Regions from separate parts of the Actinacidiphila sp. bgisy160 genome, predicted to be linked through region 1. Evidence: riboswitches for the same ligand, from Rfam matches in the RefSeq annotation. Region 1 holds a riboswitch; the other holds the start of a gene.
What was found. Region 1 has a riboswitch for cyclic di-AMP ahead of AC3EUJ_RS20335 (transglycosylase family protein). Riboswitches for the same ligand answer to the same signal wherever they lie in the genome.
Positions count from the first base shown of each region.

Region 2: another riboswitch for cyclic di-AMP. It lies ahead of AC3EUJ_RS02645 (M23 family metallopeptidase); the one in region 1 lies ahead of AC3EUJ_RS20335 (transglycosylase family protein).

Region 1 is NZ_JBYIQW010000025.1:6,266-13,592, forward strand. Features, by position in the region: gene AC3EUJ_RS20320 (alpha/beta fold hydrolase) at 1-600, shown strand, start outside; gene AC3EUJ_RS20325 (putative bifunctional diguanylate cyclase/phosphodiesterase) at 597-2,753, opposite strand; gene AC3EUJ_RS20330 (SAM-dependent methyltransferase) at 2,750-3,565, opposite strand; gene AC3EUJ_RS20335 (transglycosylase family protein) at 3,770-4,900, opposite strand; cyclic di-AMP (ydaO/yuaA leader) riboswitch at 4,903-5,093, opposite strand; gene AC3EUJ_RS20340 (aldo/keto reductase) at 5,727-6,734, shown strand; gene AC3EUJ_RS20345 (GNAT family N-acetyltransferase) at 6,804-7,327, opposite strand, start outside.
Region 2 is NZ_JBYIQW010000001.1:547,615-554,941, forward strand. Features, by position in the region: gene AC3EUJ_RS02635 (caspase, EACC1-associated type) at 1-1,567, shown strand, start outside; gene AC3EUJ_RS02640 (extracellular solute-binding protein) at 1,564-2,970, shown strand; cyclic di-AMP (ydaO/yuaA leader) riboswitch at 3,188-3,327, shown strand; gene AC3EUJ_RS02645 (M23 family metallopeptidase) at 3,513-4,643, shown strand; gene AC3EUJ_RS02650 (hypothetical protein) at 4,727-5,008, opposite strand; gene AC3EUJ_RS02655 (DUF6227 family protein) at 5,087-5,851, opposite strand; gene AC3EUJ_RS02660 (PfkB family carbohydrate kinase) at 6,013-6,882, shown strand; gene AC3EUJ_RS02665 (hypothetical protein) at 6,900-7,124, opposite strand; gene AC3EUJ_RS02670 (hypothetical protein) at 7,310-7,327, opposite strand, start outside.

The DNA.
Region 1 (7,327 bases):
GCCCGCGACATCGCGGCCCTGATGGACCACCTGGACGTTCCGGAGGCCGTGGTCGGCGGGCTGTCGATGGGCGGGCAGATCGTCATGGAGTTCCAGCGGCTGTTCCCCGCCCGGGTGACCGGGCTCGTGCTCGCCGACACCTTCCCCGGCGCCGAGACCGAGCAGGGGCGGCGGGCCAGGGACGCGATGGCGGACCGGCTGCTGACCGAGGGGATGTCCGGCTACGCCGACGAGGTGCTGGACCGGATGATCACACCGCACAATGCGACGGCGCTCACCGAAGTGGCCGCGCACGTCCTGCGGATGATGCGCGGCACCTCCCCCGAGGGCGCCGCGGCGGCCCTGCGCGGCCGCGCCCGACGGCGCGACTACGCGGCCGTGCTGACCGGGGTCCGGGTGCCCACGCTGATCGTGGTCGGCCGGGAGGACGTGTACACCCCCGTCGCCGAGGCCGAGGCCATGCACGCGGCCGTCCGCGGTTCGCGGCTCGTGGTCGTCGAGGGGGCCGGGCATCTGCCCAACCTGGAGCGGCCCGAGGAGTTCAACGCCGCGCTACTGCGGTTCCTCCGCGCGTGTCCCCCGGTGCCGTCGCGTCCCTAGGTCGTGGTGTCCACCAGGGAGAGCGAGTGCAGGCGGTCGGGCGGGCCGGGTCTGGCGTAGTACCAGCCCTGCGCGGTGTCGCAGCCCAGCGCCCGCAGGTGCTCGGCCTGGGTGCCGGTCTCCACGCCCTCCACCGTCACCGAGAGCCCGAGGGTGTGCGCCAGGTCGACGACGATCTCCACGATCTTGACGTCCACCGGGTCGGCCGGCTGCTGCTGCATGCCGCGGGTGAAGGAGCGGTCGAGCTTGAGCGTGGTGATGGGCAGCCGGCGCAGCGAGGCGAGGTTGGAGTAGCCGGTGCCGAAGTCGTCGAGGGCGATGGCCATGCCGAGTTCGGCGAATTCCCGCAGCGGGCGCATCAGTTCCTCGTCGGCGCCGATGAAGGCGCTCTCGGTGACCTCCAGGCACAGCGCGGTCGGCTCCAGCCCGGCGTCCTTGATCACCGCGAGGGTCTCCGGGACGAGGCCGGGGTGGCCGAGCTGGGCCGGTGAGAGGTTGACGTTGATCCGCAGCGGATGGCCGTCGCTGCGCGGGAACTGCCAGTCCCGCGCCTGCCAGGCGGCCTGCTGCAGCACCCAGTGGCCGAGCGGCACGATCAGCCCGGTGCTCTCGGCGAGCGGGATGAACTGGTCGGGACCGAGGATCCCGTGCACCGGATGACACCAGCGCACCAGCGCCTCGGCGCCGCGGACGCTGCCGTCGCCGAGCCGGACCAGCGGCTGGTACTCGATGAAGAACTCGCCGCGCTCCAGGGCCGTCGGCAGCCGGTTGGTCAGCCCGTGCCGTGTGATGGCGCGTGCGTCGGAGTCGGGGTCGGCCAGTTCGAAGCGGTTGCCGCCCGCGGCCTTGGCCCGGTACATCGTGATGTCGGCGCTGCGCAGCACCTCGGCGGGGCCCAGGGAGCCGGCCTGGCCCTCGACGATGCCGATGCTGCACCGCACGGTCAGCTCGCGGCCGTCCACCCGGATGGGGTCGGCCAGCGCGGCCAGGATCAGGTCGGCGAGGCCCGTGATGTCCGCGCGGCTGGCGGGGTTGACGACCAGGGCGGCGAACTCGTCGCCGCCGATGCGGGCCACGAGCTGGTCGGGGGTGGTGACGCAGGCCTGAAGGCGTTCGGCGACGGCGACCAGGAGCCGGTCGCCGACGGCGTGGCCGAGACTGTCGTTGACGTCCTTGAAGCCGTCGAGGTCGAGGTAGCAGACGCCGACGCCCATGCCGTCGGAGGCGTTCAGCGTCTGCTCCAGGCGCTCGAAGAAGAGGTTGCGGTTGGCCAGGCCGGTGAGCGCGTCGTGGGTGGCCTCGTACCGCAGACGCTCGCTGAGCAGGCGCTCCTCGGTGATGTCCTCCATCAGCGCGAGCATGTACTGCGGGGTCCCGGCGGGATCGCGCAGCAGGGAGACCGTCAGGTTGGTCCACAGGGCGCTGCCGTCCGGCCGGTGGTAGGCCTTCTCGATGCGGTAGTGGTCGCGCTCGCCCCGGTTGAGCTGGCGCTGCAGTTCCCAGACCTCGGGGGCGTCGTCCGGGTGCACCCAGTCGTAGACGTTCTTGCTCCGGATGTGGCGTTCCAGGCCGCCGAACATGGCGGTGAGGGCGTCGTTGACGTCAAGGATGCGGCCGTCCATGTCGGCGATGCCGATGCCTATGGAGGCGCCCTGGAAGACGGCCCGGAAGCGGACCTCGCTCTCGTGCAACGCCTGTTCGATGGCGGCCCGGGCGGCGAGCGCCGCGCGGGACAGCGCCTCCTGCTCGGTCCGCGTGCGTTCCTGCAGGGCGCGGGCGTACCCGGCGGCCACCCAGTGCTGCAGGCGGTTGCAGCGGGTGCGGCTCTCCTCGGGCGGCATGGCGGGGCCGGGCGGGCAGTACAGCAGCAGGTAGGCGTCGACGACGTCGAGGATACGGGCCAGCGCCTCGGGGTCGGTGCAGTGCGCGGCCACGAGCGCGGCACCGATCTCCTGGGCGGGACGGGGGTCGAAAGGCTGCGCGCGCAGGGTGGCGTTGAGGCGAGCGGCGAGCGGGAGCAGGTACTCCTCGAACTCGCCGCGCGTCATGGAGGTGGCGGTGGCCGGGTAGATCGCCCGGCTCCAGATGATCGCGAAGCGCCGTAGGCTGTCGACGGGCTCCGGCTCCGGGCCGGGTTCTCTGGTCACCGTCACGCCTTGCGGCCGACGCCCGCGAAGCCGCTGAAGACAACCGGGTCCGGCGCGTCGTCGTCCGTGCCGTCGGGACGCCACAACGGCGGGGAGACAAGGCCGGGTTCGACGAGGTCGAAACCGTCGAAGAAGCGCCCCACCTCGGCCCGCGACCGCATGATCAGCGGCGAGCTCGCGCTGCGGTAGACGTTCTCGACCCGCTCCCCCTCCTCGGGTCTGCGCGGACCTCCCTCGACCGAGGCGTGGGTGACGACCAGCAGGCTGCCGGGGGCGATGGCATCGCGCAGCTCGGCCACGGCCTTGGCCGGTTCGTCGGCGTCCTCGAGGAAGTGCAGGACCGCGACGAGCAGCAGGGTGACCGGGCGCTCCAGGTCGATGAGGTCGCGCACCTCCGCGCTGTCCAGGATGTCGCGGGGGGAGCGCAGGTCGGCGGCGACGATCGCGGCGTCCTCGCTGCCCTCCAGCACGGCGCGGCTGTGGGCGACGGCGACCGGGTCGTGGTCGACGTAGACGACGTGGGCGCCGGGACTGGCCGCCTGGGCGACCTCGTGGACGTTGCCGAAGGTGGGGATGCCGGAGCCGACGTCGAGGAACTGGGTGATGCCCTGGTCGACGGAGTAGCGCACTGCCCTGCGCATGAACGCCCGGTTGGCCTGCATGATCTTCGGGAGCCCCGGGAAGGCCTCGATGGCCCGCCGTCCCGCCTCCCGGTCGACCTCGAAGTTGTGCGAGCCGCCTAGGTAGTAGTCGTAGATGCGGGACACGCTCGGCACGGAAAGATCGATCCCATGAGGGGCCCAGGCAGGACGCTCCATCAACGGCTCCAGCTCGTCGGCGATCAGGACGCGTGGTCGTGGACACGACCATGTGCGTCAGAGGCTACTGATCGACCGTTCGAGAGGAAACATGAAATGGAAATATTCGATCCGTTTTCGGTCACAGACCAAAGGCATGTGCCCTGTTCCCCGAGAGAGGGGAACAGGGCACACCCTAGCGCCGGATGACGGTAGAACAGTTGATCAGACGTTGACGCCGTGGGCGCGGAGGTACGCCAGCGGGTCCATGTCGGAGCCGAAGTCGGGCGTGGTGCGCACCTCGAAGTGCAGGTGCGGACCGGTCACGTTGCCGGTGGCGCCCGACAGGCCGAGCTGCTGGCCGACGGAGACCGTCTGGCCGGCCGAGACCGACAGCGAGGACAGGTGGGCGTACTGGGAGTACCGGCCGTCGGCGTGCTTGACGACGACCTGGTTGCCGTACGAGCCGCCCCAGCCCGCGGAGACCACGGTGCCGCCGGCGATCGACTTCACCTTGGTGCCGGTGGAGGCGATGAAGTCGACACCGGTGTGGTAGCCCTTGGACCACATGGCGCCGGCCCGGTGGTAGGCGGTGCCCAGGGTGACGCGGTCGAGCGGGGCGGTGTAGCCGGAGGTGCTGGCGGCCTTGACGGCGGCCGGGGCGAACTTCGCGGCCTTGGGCGCGGTCTTGGCGGCGGCCTTCTCACCCAGGGACAGGACCTGGCCCGGGTAGATCAGGTTCGGGTTGCCGCCGATGACGGACTTGTTGTTCACGTACAGCTTCTGCCATCCGCCGTCGACCGACTGGGCGTCAGCGATCTTGGAGAGGGTGTCGCCGCCGGCGACCTTGTAGGAGCCGCCGGCGCTCTTCGGCGCCTCGGCCTTCTTGGCGGGGGCAGCGGGCTTCGCGGCGGGCTTCGCGGCCGACTTCGCGGCGGCGACGGAGGCGCTCGCCGGGGTCGCCGACGGGTTGGCCATCGCCTTGGTCAGACCGGCCTTGGGGCCGCACACGGGCCAGGCCTGCGGGCCCTGGGTCGCCAAAACCTTCTCAGCGACGGCGATCTGCTCGGCCTTGGTCGCGAGGTCGGCACGCGGGGCGTACTTCGTGCCACCGAAGCCGGCCCAGGTGCTCTGGGTGAACTGCAGGCCGCCGTAGAAGCCGTTACCGGTGTTGATGGACCAGTTGTTGGTGCTCTCACAGGCCGCGACCTTGTCCCACACGCTCACGGGAGCGGCGTGGGCACCGGTGGCGCCGACGATCGGGAGCGCCACCGCGGCGCCGGTGGTGCCGGCCAGGGCGCTGATACGGGTGATGCGGGTGTTCCGCGGACGACGGTGCTTTCCCTTACCGGGCATGCCGAATTCCTCTCCGACGCCTGCGAGGTAAGCTGTCGGGTTCGGACTGGAGATGCCCGGCCGCGATTGGGCATGCCAAATAAAGGCACGTCGCTGCGACTTCACCCCTAGCCGTCCCGAGACCAACGGGAACGGCAACTACCTGGGTCCCCCGCTCCTGCCGTGCGGTCTTGTCATCCGGCGTCCGGGCAGCGGCAGGACTAGGCGTTCCACCCGGAAGAATCTCGCAGGAATTGGTCCTGCGAGATCTGGAAGCTAAACGACGGAATCGTTCGGGAGCAAGGAGCGGAATCACGCCACCCGACGGACCGCAAGTCGATCAACAGCTTCTGTGACTTTACGTGAGAAGTGTCCGCTCTGCGTAGGCGAAAAATTGGCGCACGGTAATCGCGCGATATCGTACGGTTAAATCCGGTGGAGAAATTAGACGCTGCGTCGCCTAGGGCTCCCGCCGCGTATTCGGCACGTGACACCCATCACGCATCGATTCGCTATGCATGCACTGTGGGTGCATATGTCCGGTTAGATACCTCAATGCCGGATAAAGCAGGAGGCGTACCGCTCCAACCCGCCCCCGACCACGCCGTCCTGAGGACCCACCCGCAGGAACACCCTCTGAGCCAACCACCGAGCGCATCCCCCGATTCCCGGATGCGCCGCTCCGGCGCGGTCCGCGGTGTGGCGTGCGCCACAACCGCCCCTGCGGCGGGGCGAGAAGAGGGCACTGACGAGCGCCGCCGTCCGGAAGACGGACGTGACAGCGCCGATTGGGCGAAGGTAGCCTCCCAATCCCGCACATTTCCTCACATCGCCCGGGAGCCCTCGCGTGCCCTACCTCGCCGCCGACGACCGCTACGCCTCGATGGAATACCGCAGGACCGGGCGCAGCGGGGTCCTGCTGCCCGTCGTGTCCCTCGGCCTGTGGCACAACTTCGGCGACACCTCGCCGCTGGAGAAGCAGCGCGCGGTGCTGCGCCGCGCCGTCGACCGTGGCGTGGTCCACATCGACCTGGCCAACAACTACGGCCCGCCCGCCGGCTCGGCCGAGGCCAACTTCGGCACGATCTTCGCCCAGGACCTCCGCCCGTACCGCCACGAGCTCTTCATCGCCACCAAGGCGGGGTACGACATGTGGCCCGGCCCGTACGGCGAGTGGGGCAGCCGCAAGTACCTGCTCTCCTCCCTCGACCAGTCCCTGGGCCGCATGGGCCTGGACCACGTGGACGTCTTCTACTCGCACCGCTTCGACCCGGACACGCCCCTGGAGGAGACCATGGGCGCCCTGGACTCCGCGGTCCGCCAGGGCAAGGCCCTGTACGCCGGCATCTCCAACTACCCCGCCGAGGCGCACCGCCGGGCGACGGAGATCCTGCGCGATCTGGGCACCCCGCTGCTGATCCACCAGGCCGCCTACAGCATCCTCCAGCGCGACCCGGAGGCCGGCGTCCTCGACGCCGTCGGCGACACCGGCACCGCCCTCATCGCCTACTCGCCGCTCGCCCAGGGCCAGCTCACCGACCGCTACCTCGAGGGTGTGCCGGCCGACTCCCGGATGGCGCTCGGCCACTTCCTCAAGCGCGACGCCCTGACCGAGCAGAAGCTCACCTTCCTGCACGCGCTCGACAAGCTCGCCGGCGAGCGCGGCCAGACCCTGGCCCAGCTGGCCCTGACCTGGGTGCTGCGCGACCCGCGGGTCGTCTCCGTCCTCATCGGCGCGAGCAGCGTCGCCCAGCTCGACCAGAACCTCGCCGCCCTCGACGCGGGCCCGCTCGGCCCGGACGAGCTGGCCGAGATCGACCGGCTCTCGGCCGAGGCGGGCGTCCGCATCCCCTGACGACCGCCCCGCACGCGCGAATGGGCCGGCCCCCGTCGAGGGCCGGCCCATTCCCGTCGGTGTCGGGACTCAGGCGAGACGGGCCTGCAGGGCGGCACGGACGCCGGCCCACTCGTCAGCGAGGATCGAGTAGTACGCGCTGTCGCGGACGGTGCCGTCCACGGCGCGGGTGTGGGCGCGGCGCACCCCCTCGAAGCGGCCGCCGATGCGCTCGATCGCCGCCCGGGAGCGCGCGTTGCGCGCGTCCGTCTTCAGGGTGACGCGCAACACAGCCCACACGTCGAACGCATGGGTGAGCAGCAGCAGTTTCGCCTCGGTGTTGCAAGGGGTGCGCTGGGCGGAAGCGGCGAGCCAGGTGCTGCCGATCTCGGCGACGGTGGGCACGGCACCGCCGCGGGGCACGGAGCGGCCCGCGGGCCAGGCGGGGGTGGCCGTCCAGTAGTCGAGGTCGAGGAACCGGGTGGAGCCGATGAGGGCGTCGCGCCGGACGTCCCGTACGGCGAAGGGCAGCGCGGCCCCGGTCGCCTGGTCCTGGAGGGCCTCCTCCACATAGCGCGCCATGGCCTCACGTTCGGCCGGCACCTTGGTGTAGG
Region 2 (7,327 bases), on a different contig from region 1:
GACATGGGCGCACCGCCCGGCACCGCTGTGCCCCGCCCCGCTCGAACTGCGGGTGCTCACCTCACCGGAGACGCGCGCCGCGCTCACCTCCGTGCTCGACACCTTCCAGGACAGCGAAGCCGCCGCCACCAGCGCCTCCCTCGGCGGCCGGCCCGAGGGCTGCGGCCAGATCAACACCACCGTCTACGCGGCCCCCACCGACCGCACCATCGCCGCCTTCCGCGCCTCCGCCGCCTGGGCCGAACCGGAACGCGCCTGCCAGGACGGCGGGGACTGCGCGATGCCACTGCGGGACGTCGGGCCGCACCCGGACGTGTGGATACCGGCGGCCGGCACCGCCCGCACCCAGGTCCTGGCCGAGACCCGGCGGCCGGAGAGCGTCGTCGTCCTCGGCCGGCCGGTCACCCTCGCGCACTCGCCCGCGGTCCTCGCCACCACGACCTCGCTGGACGGCGTGGCACGCACCGGCAGCACCGCGCAGCAACTGGTCGACGCCGCCCGCGCCCAGGGCGTGGTCGTCCGCAGCGCCGAACCGCACTCCTCGGACGCCGCCCTGGACCAGCTGCTGCACCTGGCGCCGGGCACCCGGGTCACCACCGACGCCGTGCCCCCACCGGACGACCGGGCCCTGGCCTGTTCCGCCCGGACCTGGCTGGTCGAACGACGCGGCACCCAACAGGCCCTGCTCACCACCGAGTCCACTCTCGCCGGCCTCGTCACCCCGGCCCTGGAGTCCCGTCCCCCCTGCCTGGGCAACCAGTCCGACCCCTACACCGCCTACTACCCCGCCGACGTGCCGCCCCTCGACCTCACCCTCGTACCGGTGACCTGGGAGACCGGCCGGGCCGACCGCGTCGAACGCGCCGAGGCTGTGCACCGCCTCGGGGAATGGCTCCGCTCCCGCCCGGGGCAGTGGGCGCTGGCCGCGCAGGGTTTCCGTACGGACGTCAGCGGGACGACCGCGGCCGGGGACACCCCGCTGGACAGCGCCGTCTTCGTCGCCGACCCCCCGGCTGGCGGCGAACCGCCCACCCGGCAGGACATCGAGGCCGCGCTGCGGGACCACGGTGAGGCCGCCGGCACCCGGCGCGACGTCCTGTTCGCCGTCGACGTCTCCAGCTCCTCCTACTCCGGGGCCAACGTCCCCGTCGTGCGTTCCGTGCTGGCCCGAGCCTCCGGCTACCGGTACGGCATCGCCGCCGTGCCCGGCCGCACCCTCCTGCGTCCCGGGCCGAACGACGCGGCCGCGCGGGACGCCGCGATCCGCGCGCTGGCACCGGTCGAGCGGGACGCCCCCGTGGCCGCCGCCCTGCGGCAGTGGTCCCGGGCCCTCGCCGATTCCCCCGGCGCCCTGATCGTCCTCATCACCGACGACGAGGACAGCGCCCGCGTCGACCCGCCGGACGTGGACGTCCCCGTGCTGGTGGTGTCCCTGGAGGGCTACGGCTGCTCGCTGCGCTTCAACAAGGCCGTGACGGAGGGCGGCGGCGCCTGCCTCACGGCCACGCAGGACCTGCCCAACCGGGTCGCGGAGACCATCACCCGCCTCACCTCGGGAGGGTCATGACAGCCACCGGGCCCCGAGGCGTGGACGGCACCCTCCGCCCTCCGCGCCCCGTCCGCCGCCGGCGCGCGCGCCGCGCGCTGGGCGCCCTGCTCCTGCTGGCCGGGGCGGCCTGCAGCGGCCCCGCCGCCGCCCCGGCGCCGGAGCCCGACCGCTCCCGGCCGCTGATCGTCGCCAGCGACGCCGACCTCACCGCCGGCGGCCGACCCGGCGTCCGCCGCGCCCTGATCGAGGAGTGGAACCGGCGCAACCCGTCCCGGCCCGCCCGGCTCGTCGAGCTCCCCTCCGCCTCCGACGAGCAGCGCAGCGAGCTGATCGGCGCCTTCCAGTCGGGCACCGCCGCGTACGACGTGGTCAACCTCGACATCAGCTGGATCCCCGAGTTCGCCGACAGCGGGCTGCTGCGCCCGCTCGCCCCCGCCCTCGTCGACGGGGACTTCCTGCGCCAGGCCGCGGACGCCGGGCGCTGGAAGGGCCGCACGTACGCGGTGCCCTTCAACACCGACGTCGGCCTGCTCTACTACCGCACCGACGACCTCGCCAAGGCCGGGCGCCGCCCCGCCGACCTGCGCGGATACGCCAAGATCGGCGACCTGCTCGCCGACGTCCGCCCGCTCGGCCACGCCGCCTACACCACCCAGCTGCGCGCGTACGAGGGCCTGACCGTCAACACCCTGGAGACCTTCTGGACCGCGGGCGTCGAACTCGTCGACGGCGACGGCCGCTACATCGGCACCGAGGACGGGCTGCGCGAGGGCCTGGACGAGCTCGGCCGGCTGGGCGCCGCCAACAACCTCAACCCGGTGTCCCTGGAGGCCGACGAGTCGGTCACCCTCGCCCAGTTCACCGAGGGGCAGAGCGTGCTGATGCGCAACTGGCCTTACGCCTACAACCGGCTGGACGCCGCCCTCGCCCCAGGCGTCCGCTTCGGCGTGGCCCGGCTCCCCGGCATCGCGGCGCTCGGCGGTCAGAGCCTCGGCGTGGCGGCGAACAGCGACCGCCCGGACGACGCCGCGGACCTGATCCGCTTCCTGACCGGACGCGACGCCCAACATGCCCTGCTCCGGGCCGGCTTCGCCCCGGCACGGCGGTCGGCATACGGAGCCGGGAATGTCAACTGTGACGATCCTCACGACCCCCGCGCCTGGTTCTACGACCGCCCCACGGGACGCGGCTCGGAGCCCCCGCCCTCGCCGTCCGCCGCGACCCCCGCTTACACGACCCTGCTGTGGTGCGCGCTGCAGGCCGCCAGGGCCCGTCCGGCGACCGCGCATTACGTCACCTTCACCCGGGTCCTGCAGCGTGAAGTGCACGGAATGCTCGCGGCGCACCGCGGCGCCGACGCCTCGGCGGAGCGCCTGGACGGCCGTCTGGGGCGCGCGCTCGGCGGCCGGGGTCCGGGGTGACCATCACTCCTCGTGAGCGCGACACTCCCTTCCGCATAACGACTGATGCACACTCACATTTCCCATAGGTCACGGCAGTCACGACCCAATGTCCGCTTCTGTCCCGTCCATCCCCATAGATTCCCGTCATGAACTCGCTTGAGTGGCTTGGAATTGGCGGGCGCCTCTATTAACGTTCGATAACGCAGCGCGGTCGTCCCACCGCCGACAGGGCGGCGCCGTGCGCTTGCCGAATCCCGTCCGCGGGAACCGGGGAACCACTTCCTGGGGTGAATCGGGGGCCCTCCGCGGTCCTCGTAGGAGACCTTCCTGCTCCGAACCCGTCAGCTAACCCGGTAGGCGAGAAGGAAGGAAAGGAGTGCGCCCGCGTGGCGTCGAACGAGCCTGCCCTGATACCCGGACAGCAACAGGGGTCCGTCAGCGCATACCCCGAGTGGGACACCGCCGAGTGGAACATCGCCGCCGGCTGGAACCCCCCGGCAGCCGAGCAGGCACCGCCGACGAAGAACGCGATCGACGGCTGGGACACCGGCCAGTGGAACATGGCCGCCGGCTGGCTCGACGCGGCCGCCGCCGCGGAGACGACCTCCCAGGACGCCACCGTCGCGGAGCACGAGGCCGCCGGGCACGAGGCGTACGAGGCCGCCGCCACCACCGCCACCGTCGCCACCCACCCGCTCCCCGAGGACATCGAGGCCTTCGCGGACGCCCGGCACAGCGAGGACGCCGAGGACATCGAGGCCTTCGAGGCCTTCGAGGGCGCGCCCCACGAGGGCCCGCCGGCCGAGCCGTGGAACCCCACCGAGGAGTCCGCCGGGCCCGTGCGCGGCCGGCACCGCGTCGCCAAGCAGCGCTCCCTGGGCCGCGGTTCGGCGGTCTTCGGAGTCGCGGCCGTGGCCGTGCTGGGTGTCGGAGGGGTCGCCGCCGCCGAGGGCAAGAACCCCCTCCCCGTCTCCCTTCCCCATCTGCCCGAGGCGTCCGAACTGCCCGGCATCGGCGCGCTCGTCGACGACGACAGCGCCCCCGAGGCCAAGCCCGTCGCCGAGGCCCTGAGCCCCGACGCGGGTGAGGCGCTGCGCAACCGCATCCTCGACCAGGCCCAGCAGCAGCGGAACGCCGCCGACCGGGCCGCCAGGACCGCCGCGCAGCAGGAGGCCTCGGCCAAGGCAGCCAAGTCCGCGGCGGCGGAGCGGGTCCGCGCTGAGGCCGCCGCCAAGAAGAAGGCCGCGGAGGAGGCCGCGAAGAAGCTCGAGGCCGCCCGCCTGGCCGAGCTCGCCAAGAGCTTCGTCAAGCCGGTCACCTCGTACACCCTGACCGCGGGCTTCGGCGAGTCCAGCTCGCTGTGGGCCAACACCCACACCGGCCAGGACTTCGCCGCCCCGACCGGCACCCCGGTCAAGGCCATCCACAGCGGCACCATCACCGAGGCGGGCTGGGCCGGTTCGTACGGCTACCGCATCATCCTGACCCTCGACGACGGCACCGAGCTCTGGTACTGCCACCTCTCCTCGATGATCGTCACCTCCGGCAAGGTCACCACCGGTGACACCATCGGCCGCGTCGGCGCCACGGGCAACGTCACCGGCCCGCACCTGCACCTCGAGGTGCGCCCCGGCGGCGGCGACCCGATCGGCCCGATGGGCTGGCTGCGCAGCAAGGGCCTGTCCGTCTGAGACGAGCGACCGGCCACGCACGACCACACGGACTCCGGCGGCCTTGGCGACACCCCCCGTCACCCAGGGCCGCCGGTCCGTGTCTACGGGACGACGAAGTTGTAGAGCTCCGAGATCCTCGGCGGCCCGCTCGGCTCCGGGAAGCCGGACTCCTTGGCGGCGGGCATCATGATCTCCATGAAGGCCTCGAGCGCCTGCGCGGACTGCCAGACGTTCACCAGCCGCAGGCCCTCGTTGGTGATCACGGCGGCGTGCGAGAGCAGCCCCGCGGGAGGGTGTTCGGGCCCGAAGCCCGCGCGGTGGTTCGCCTCCTCGTACTGCAGGGCCGTCACACCGGGGAACTCGACCTCCGTCAGGACCGGCATGGGAACCTCCCGCCTCCCACCGACACGCCTACGCCCCAATTTCCTCCGGCCGCACCCCGGCCGCAATCCGGAACGCGGCTAGAGAGCCTCCAGCCGTACGTCCGCGGAGTCGCAGGCCGCCGTCTCGTCGGCGTACACCTCGCAGACCGGCCGCCCGTCGGGGGTCATCGTGTGCTCGACCTCCCAGAGGCTGATCTCCTCGCCGGTCGCCAGCAGGAAGGCATGCTCGTACAGCGTCCAGCCGGCGACCCGGCCGGTGCCGATCCGGGTGTGCCGCCCGGTGACGTACGCGATGTCGTGGCCCACCGCCGCGCCCAGCCGGCTGCGCAGCTCCTCGCCCGGTACGTCCGTGTTCTCGGCACGCCGCAGCACCCGCCACGCGTGCTCCGCGGAGTGCTCCTCCGTGTACTGCCGAGGTCCGGGCGTCAGGTCCATCGCCAGCTGCGGCAACCGTGCCAGCCAGTCCGCCGCCTCCGCCTCCAGCTCCTCCGGCGAGGGCTCCCCGAAGCGCGCGTCGATCGCGTGCTGGGCGACGGCCAGCGCGTCCGGGTCGGAGTACACCTCGTACAGCGGTTCGTCGGCGCCGGGGCCGGTGTTGTGCTCGATCTCCCACAGCAGCTGTGTGCTGCCGTCGGCCAGCAGGAACGTGTGCCGCAACGTTCTGCGGCTCAGCCTGCGCGGCGGACCCTTGCGCTGGCGGAAGGACGCAAGCTCCGTGCAGCCCATCAGCGCGGTCGACAGCCGCCCCAGCACGCGGTCGTCGACGTCGAAGGCGTTCTGTGCCCTGGCCAGCACCACCTCGACGTCCGCCGGACCCGCCCCACCTGGTCGCGCGTTCCCCATGCGGCCCTCCTGCTCACGGCATTCCCCGCGCACCATTGCGAGCACTCAGCGTAGTGGCACCGACGCGCTGCGCGTCAGGACTCCCGGAAAAATGGTGCACCCCCACCCGTAGGAGGCGCGTAAGACGGGAAACGCACGCCCCCTGCTGCCACTATGCGCCCATGCGCGCACTCTTCGTAGGCCTCTGCACTCTCGATGTCATCACGCTCGTCGACCACGTCCCGGCCCCGAACGAGAAACTCACCGCCCGCGCCCAGACCATCGCCGCCGGCGGCCCCGCCACGGGCGCCGCCGCCACCTTCGCCCACCTCGGCGGCGAGGCCGTGCTGCTCACCGCCTTCGGCGGCCACGTCCTCGCCGGCGCGATCGACGCCGACCTCGCGGCCCTCGGCGTCGACGTCATCAACCTCACCGCGGACTCCCCCGAACCGCCCGCGGTCTCCACCATCCTGGTCACCGCCGCCACCGGCGACCGCGCCGTCGCCTCGACCAACGCGGCCTCAGGGACCTCCGTGTCCCCGCCCGGAGACCTCTCGGTCCTCGTCGGCGACGCCGACATCGTCCTCGTCGACGCCCACCACCCCGCCCTCGCCGTCCCCGCCGTCCGCCTCGCCCGCGCCGCCGGGGTCCCCACCCTCCTGGACGCGGGCAGCTGGCGTCCCGCCACGCCCACCCTGCTCCCCTACGTCGACGTCGCCGTCTGCTCCGCCGACTTCCACCCCCCGGGCACCTCCACCCCGGCCGACGTCCTCGCCTTCCTCCACGACGCCGGCGTCCGCTGGACCGCGGTCACCCAGGGCCCGTCCCCCATCCTGCGGCCCGGCGGGCAGATCCCCGTCCCGGCCGTGACCCCCGTCGTCGACACCCTCGGCGCCGGCGACGTCCTCCACGGCGCCCTCGCCCACCACCTCGCCGCCCACCTCACGACCCGCCTCACCCCAGCCGTCTTCGACGCCGCCCTCGCCTTCGCCGCGGACATAGCCTCCCGCGCCTGCGGTTCATTCGGCACGCGCACGTGGATGCGGGCGTGACGGGCGGGGCGGGTGGCTCACGACCGCCCGCGGCTCCGCCCGGCGAACAGCGTGAACAGCACGATGCTCACCCCGAGCACGGCCCACCCCACGGCGGTCTCCGACAAGGACGTCTGCGTCCGCTTCGGCAGCAGCGAGAGGCATCCGAGCACGACGAACATCGCCCCCAGGTAACTGAGCCCCGCCGTCAGCACCCACCGCATCAACCGGCCCGACCGCACGTTCGGCGACTTGTTGACCATGGGGATCCCGCCCTGTTCCTCGACGATGTCGCGACACCTGGGGGGCCGGTCACGCCCGCCCCCTCCGCAGTGCTTCAACGCTCGCCCACGGTCCCCGACACGGGTGTACGCAGTCACGAATTCACGGGTGTTGTGCACGGGGCTGGTGTGAATGGGCTACCGACAGCCGGCGTGGTGCCGTGGCCTCACCGCTCGCGCCGACT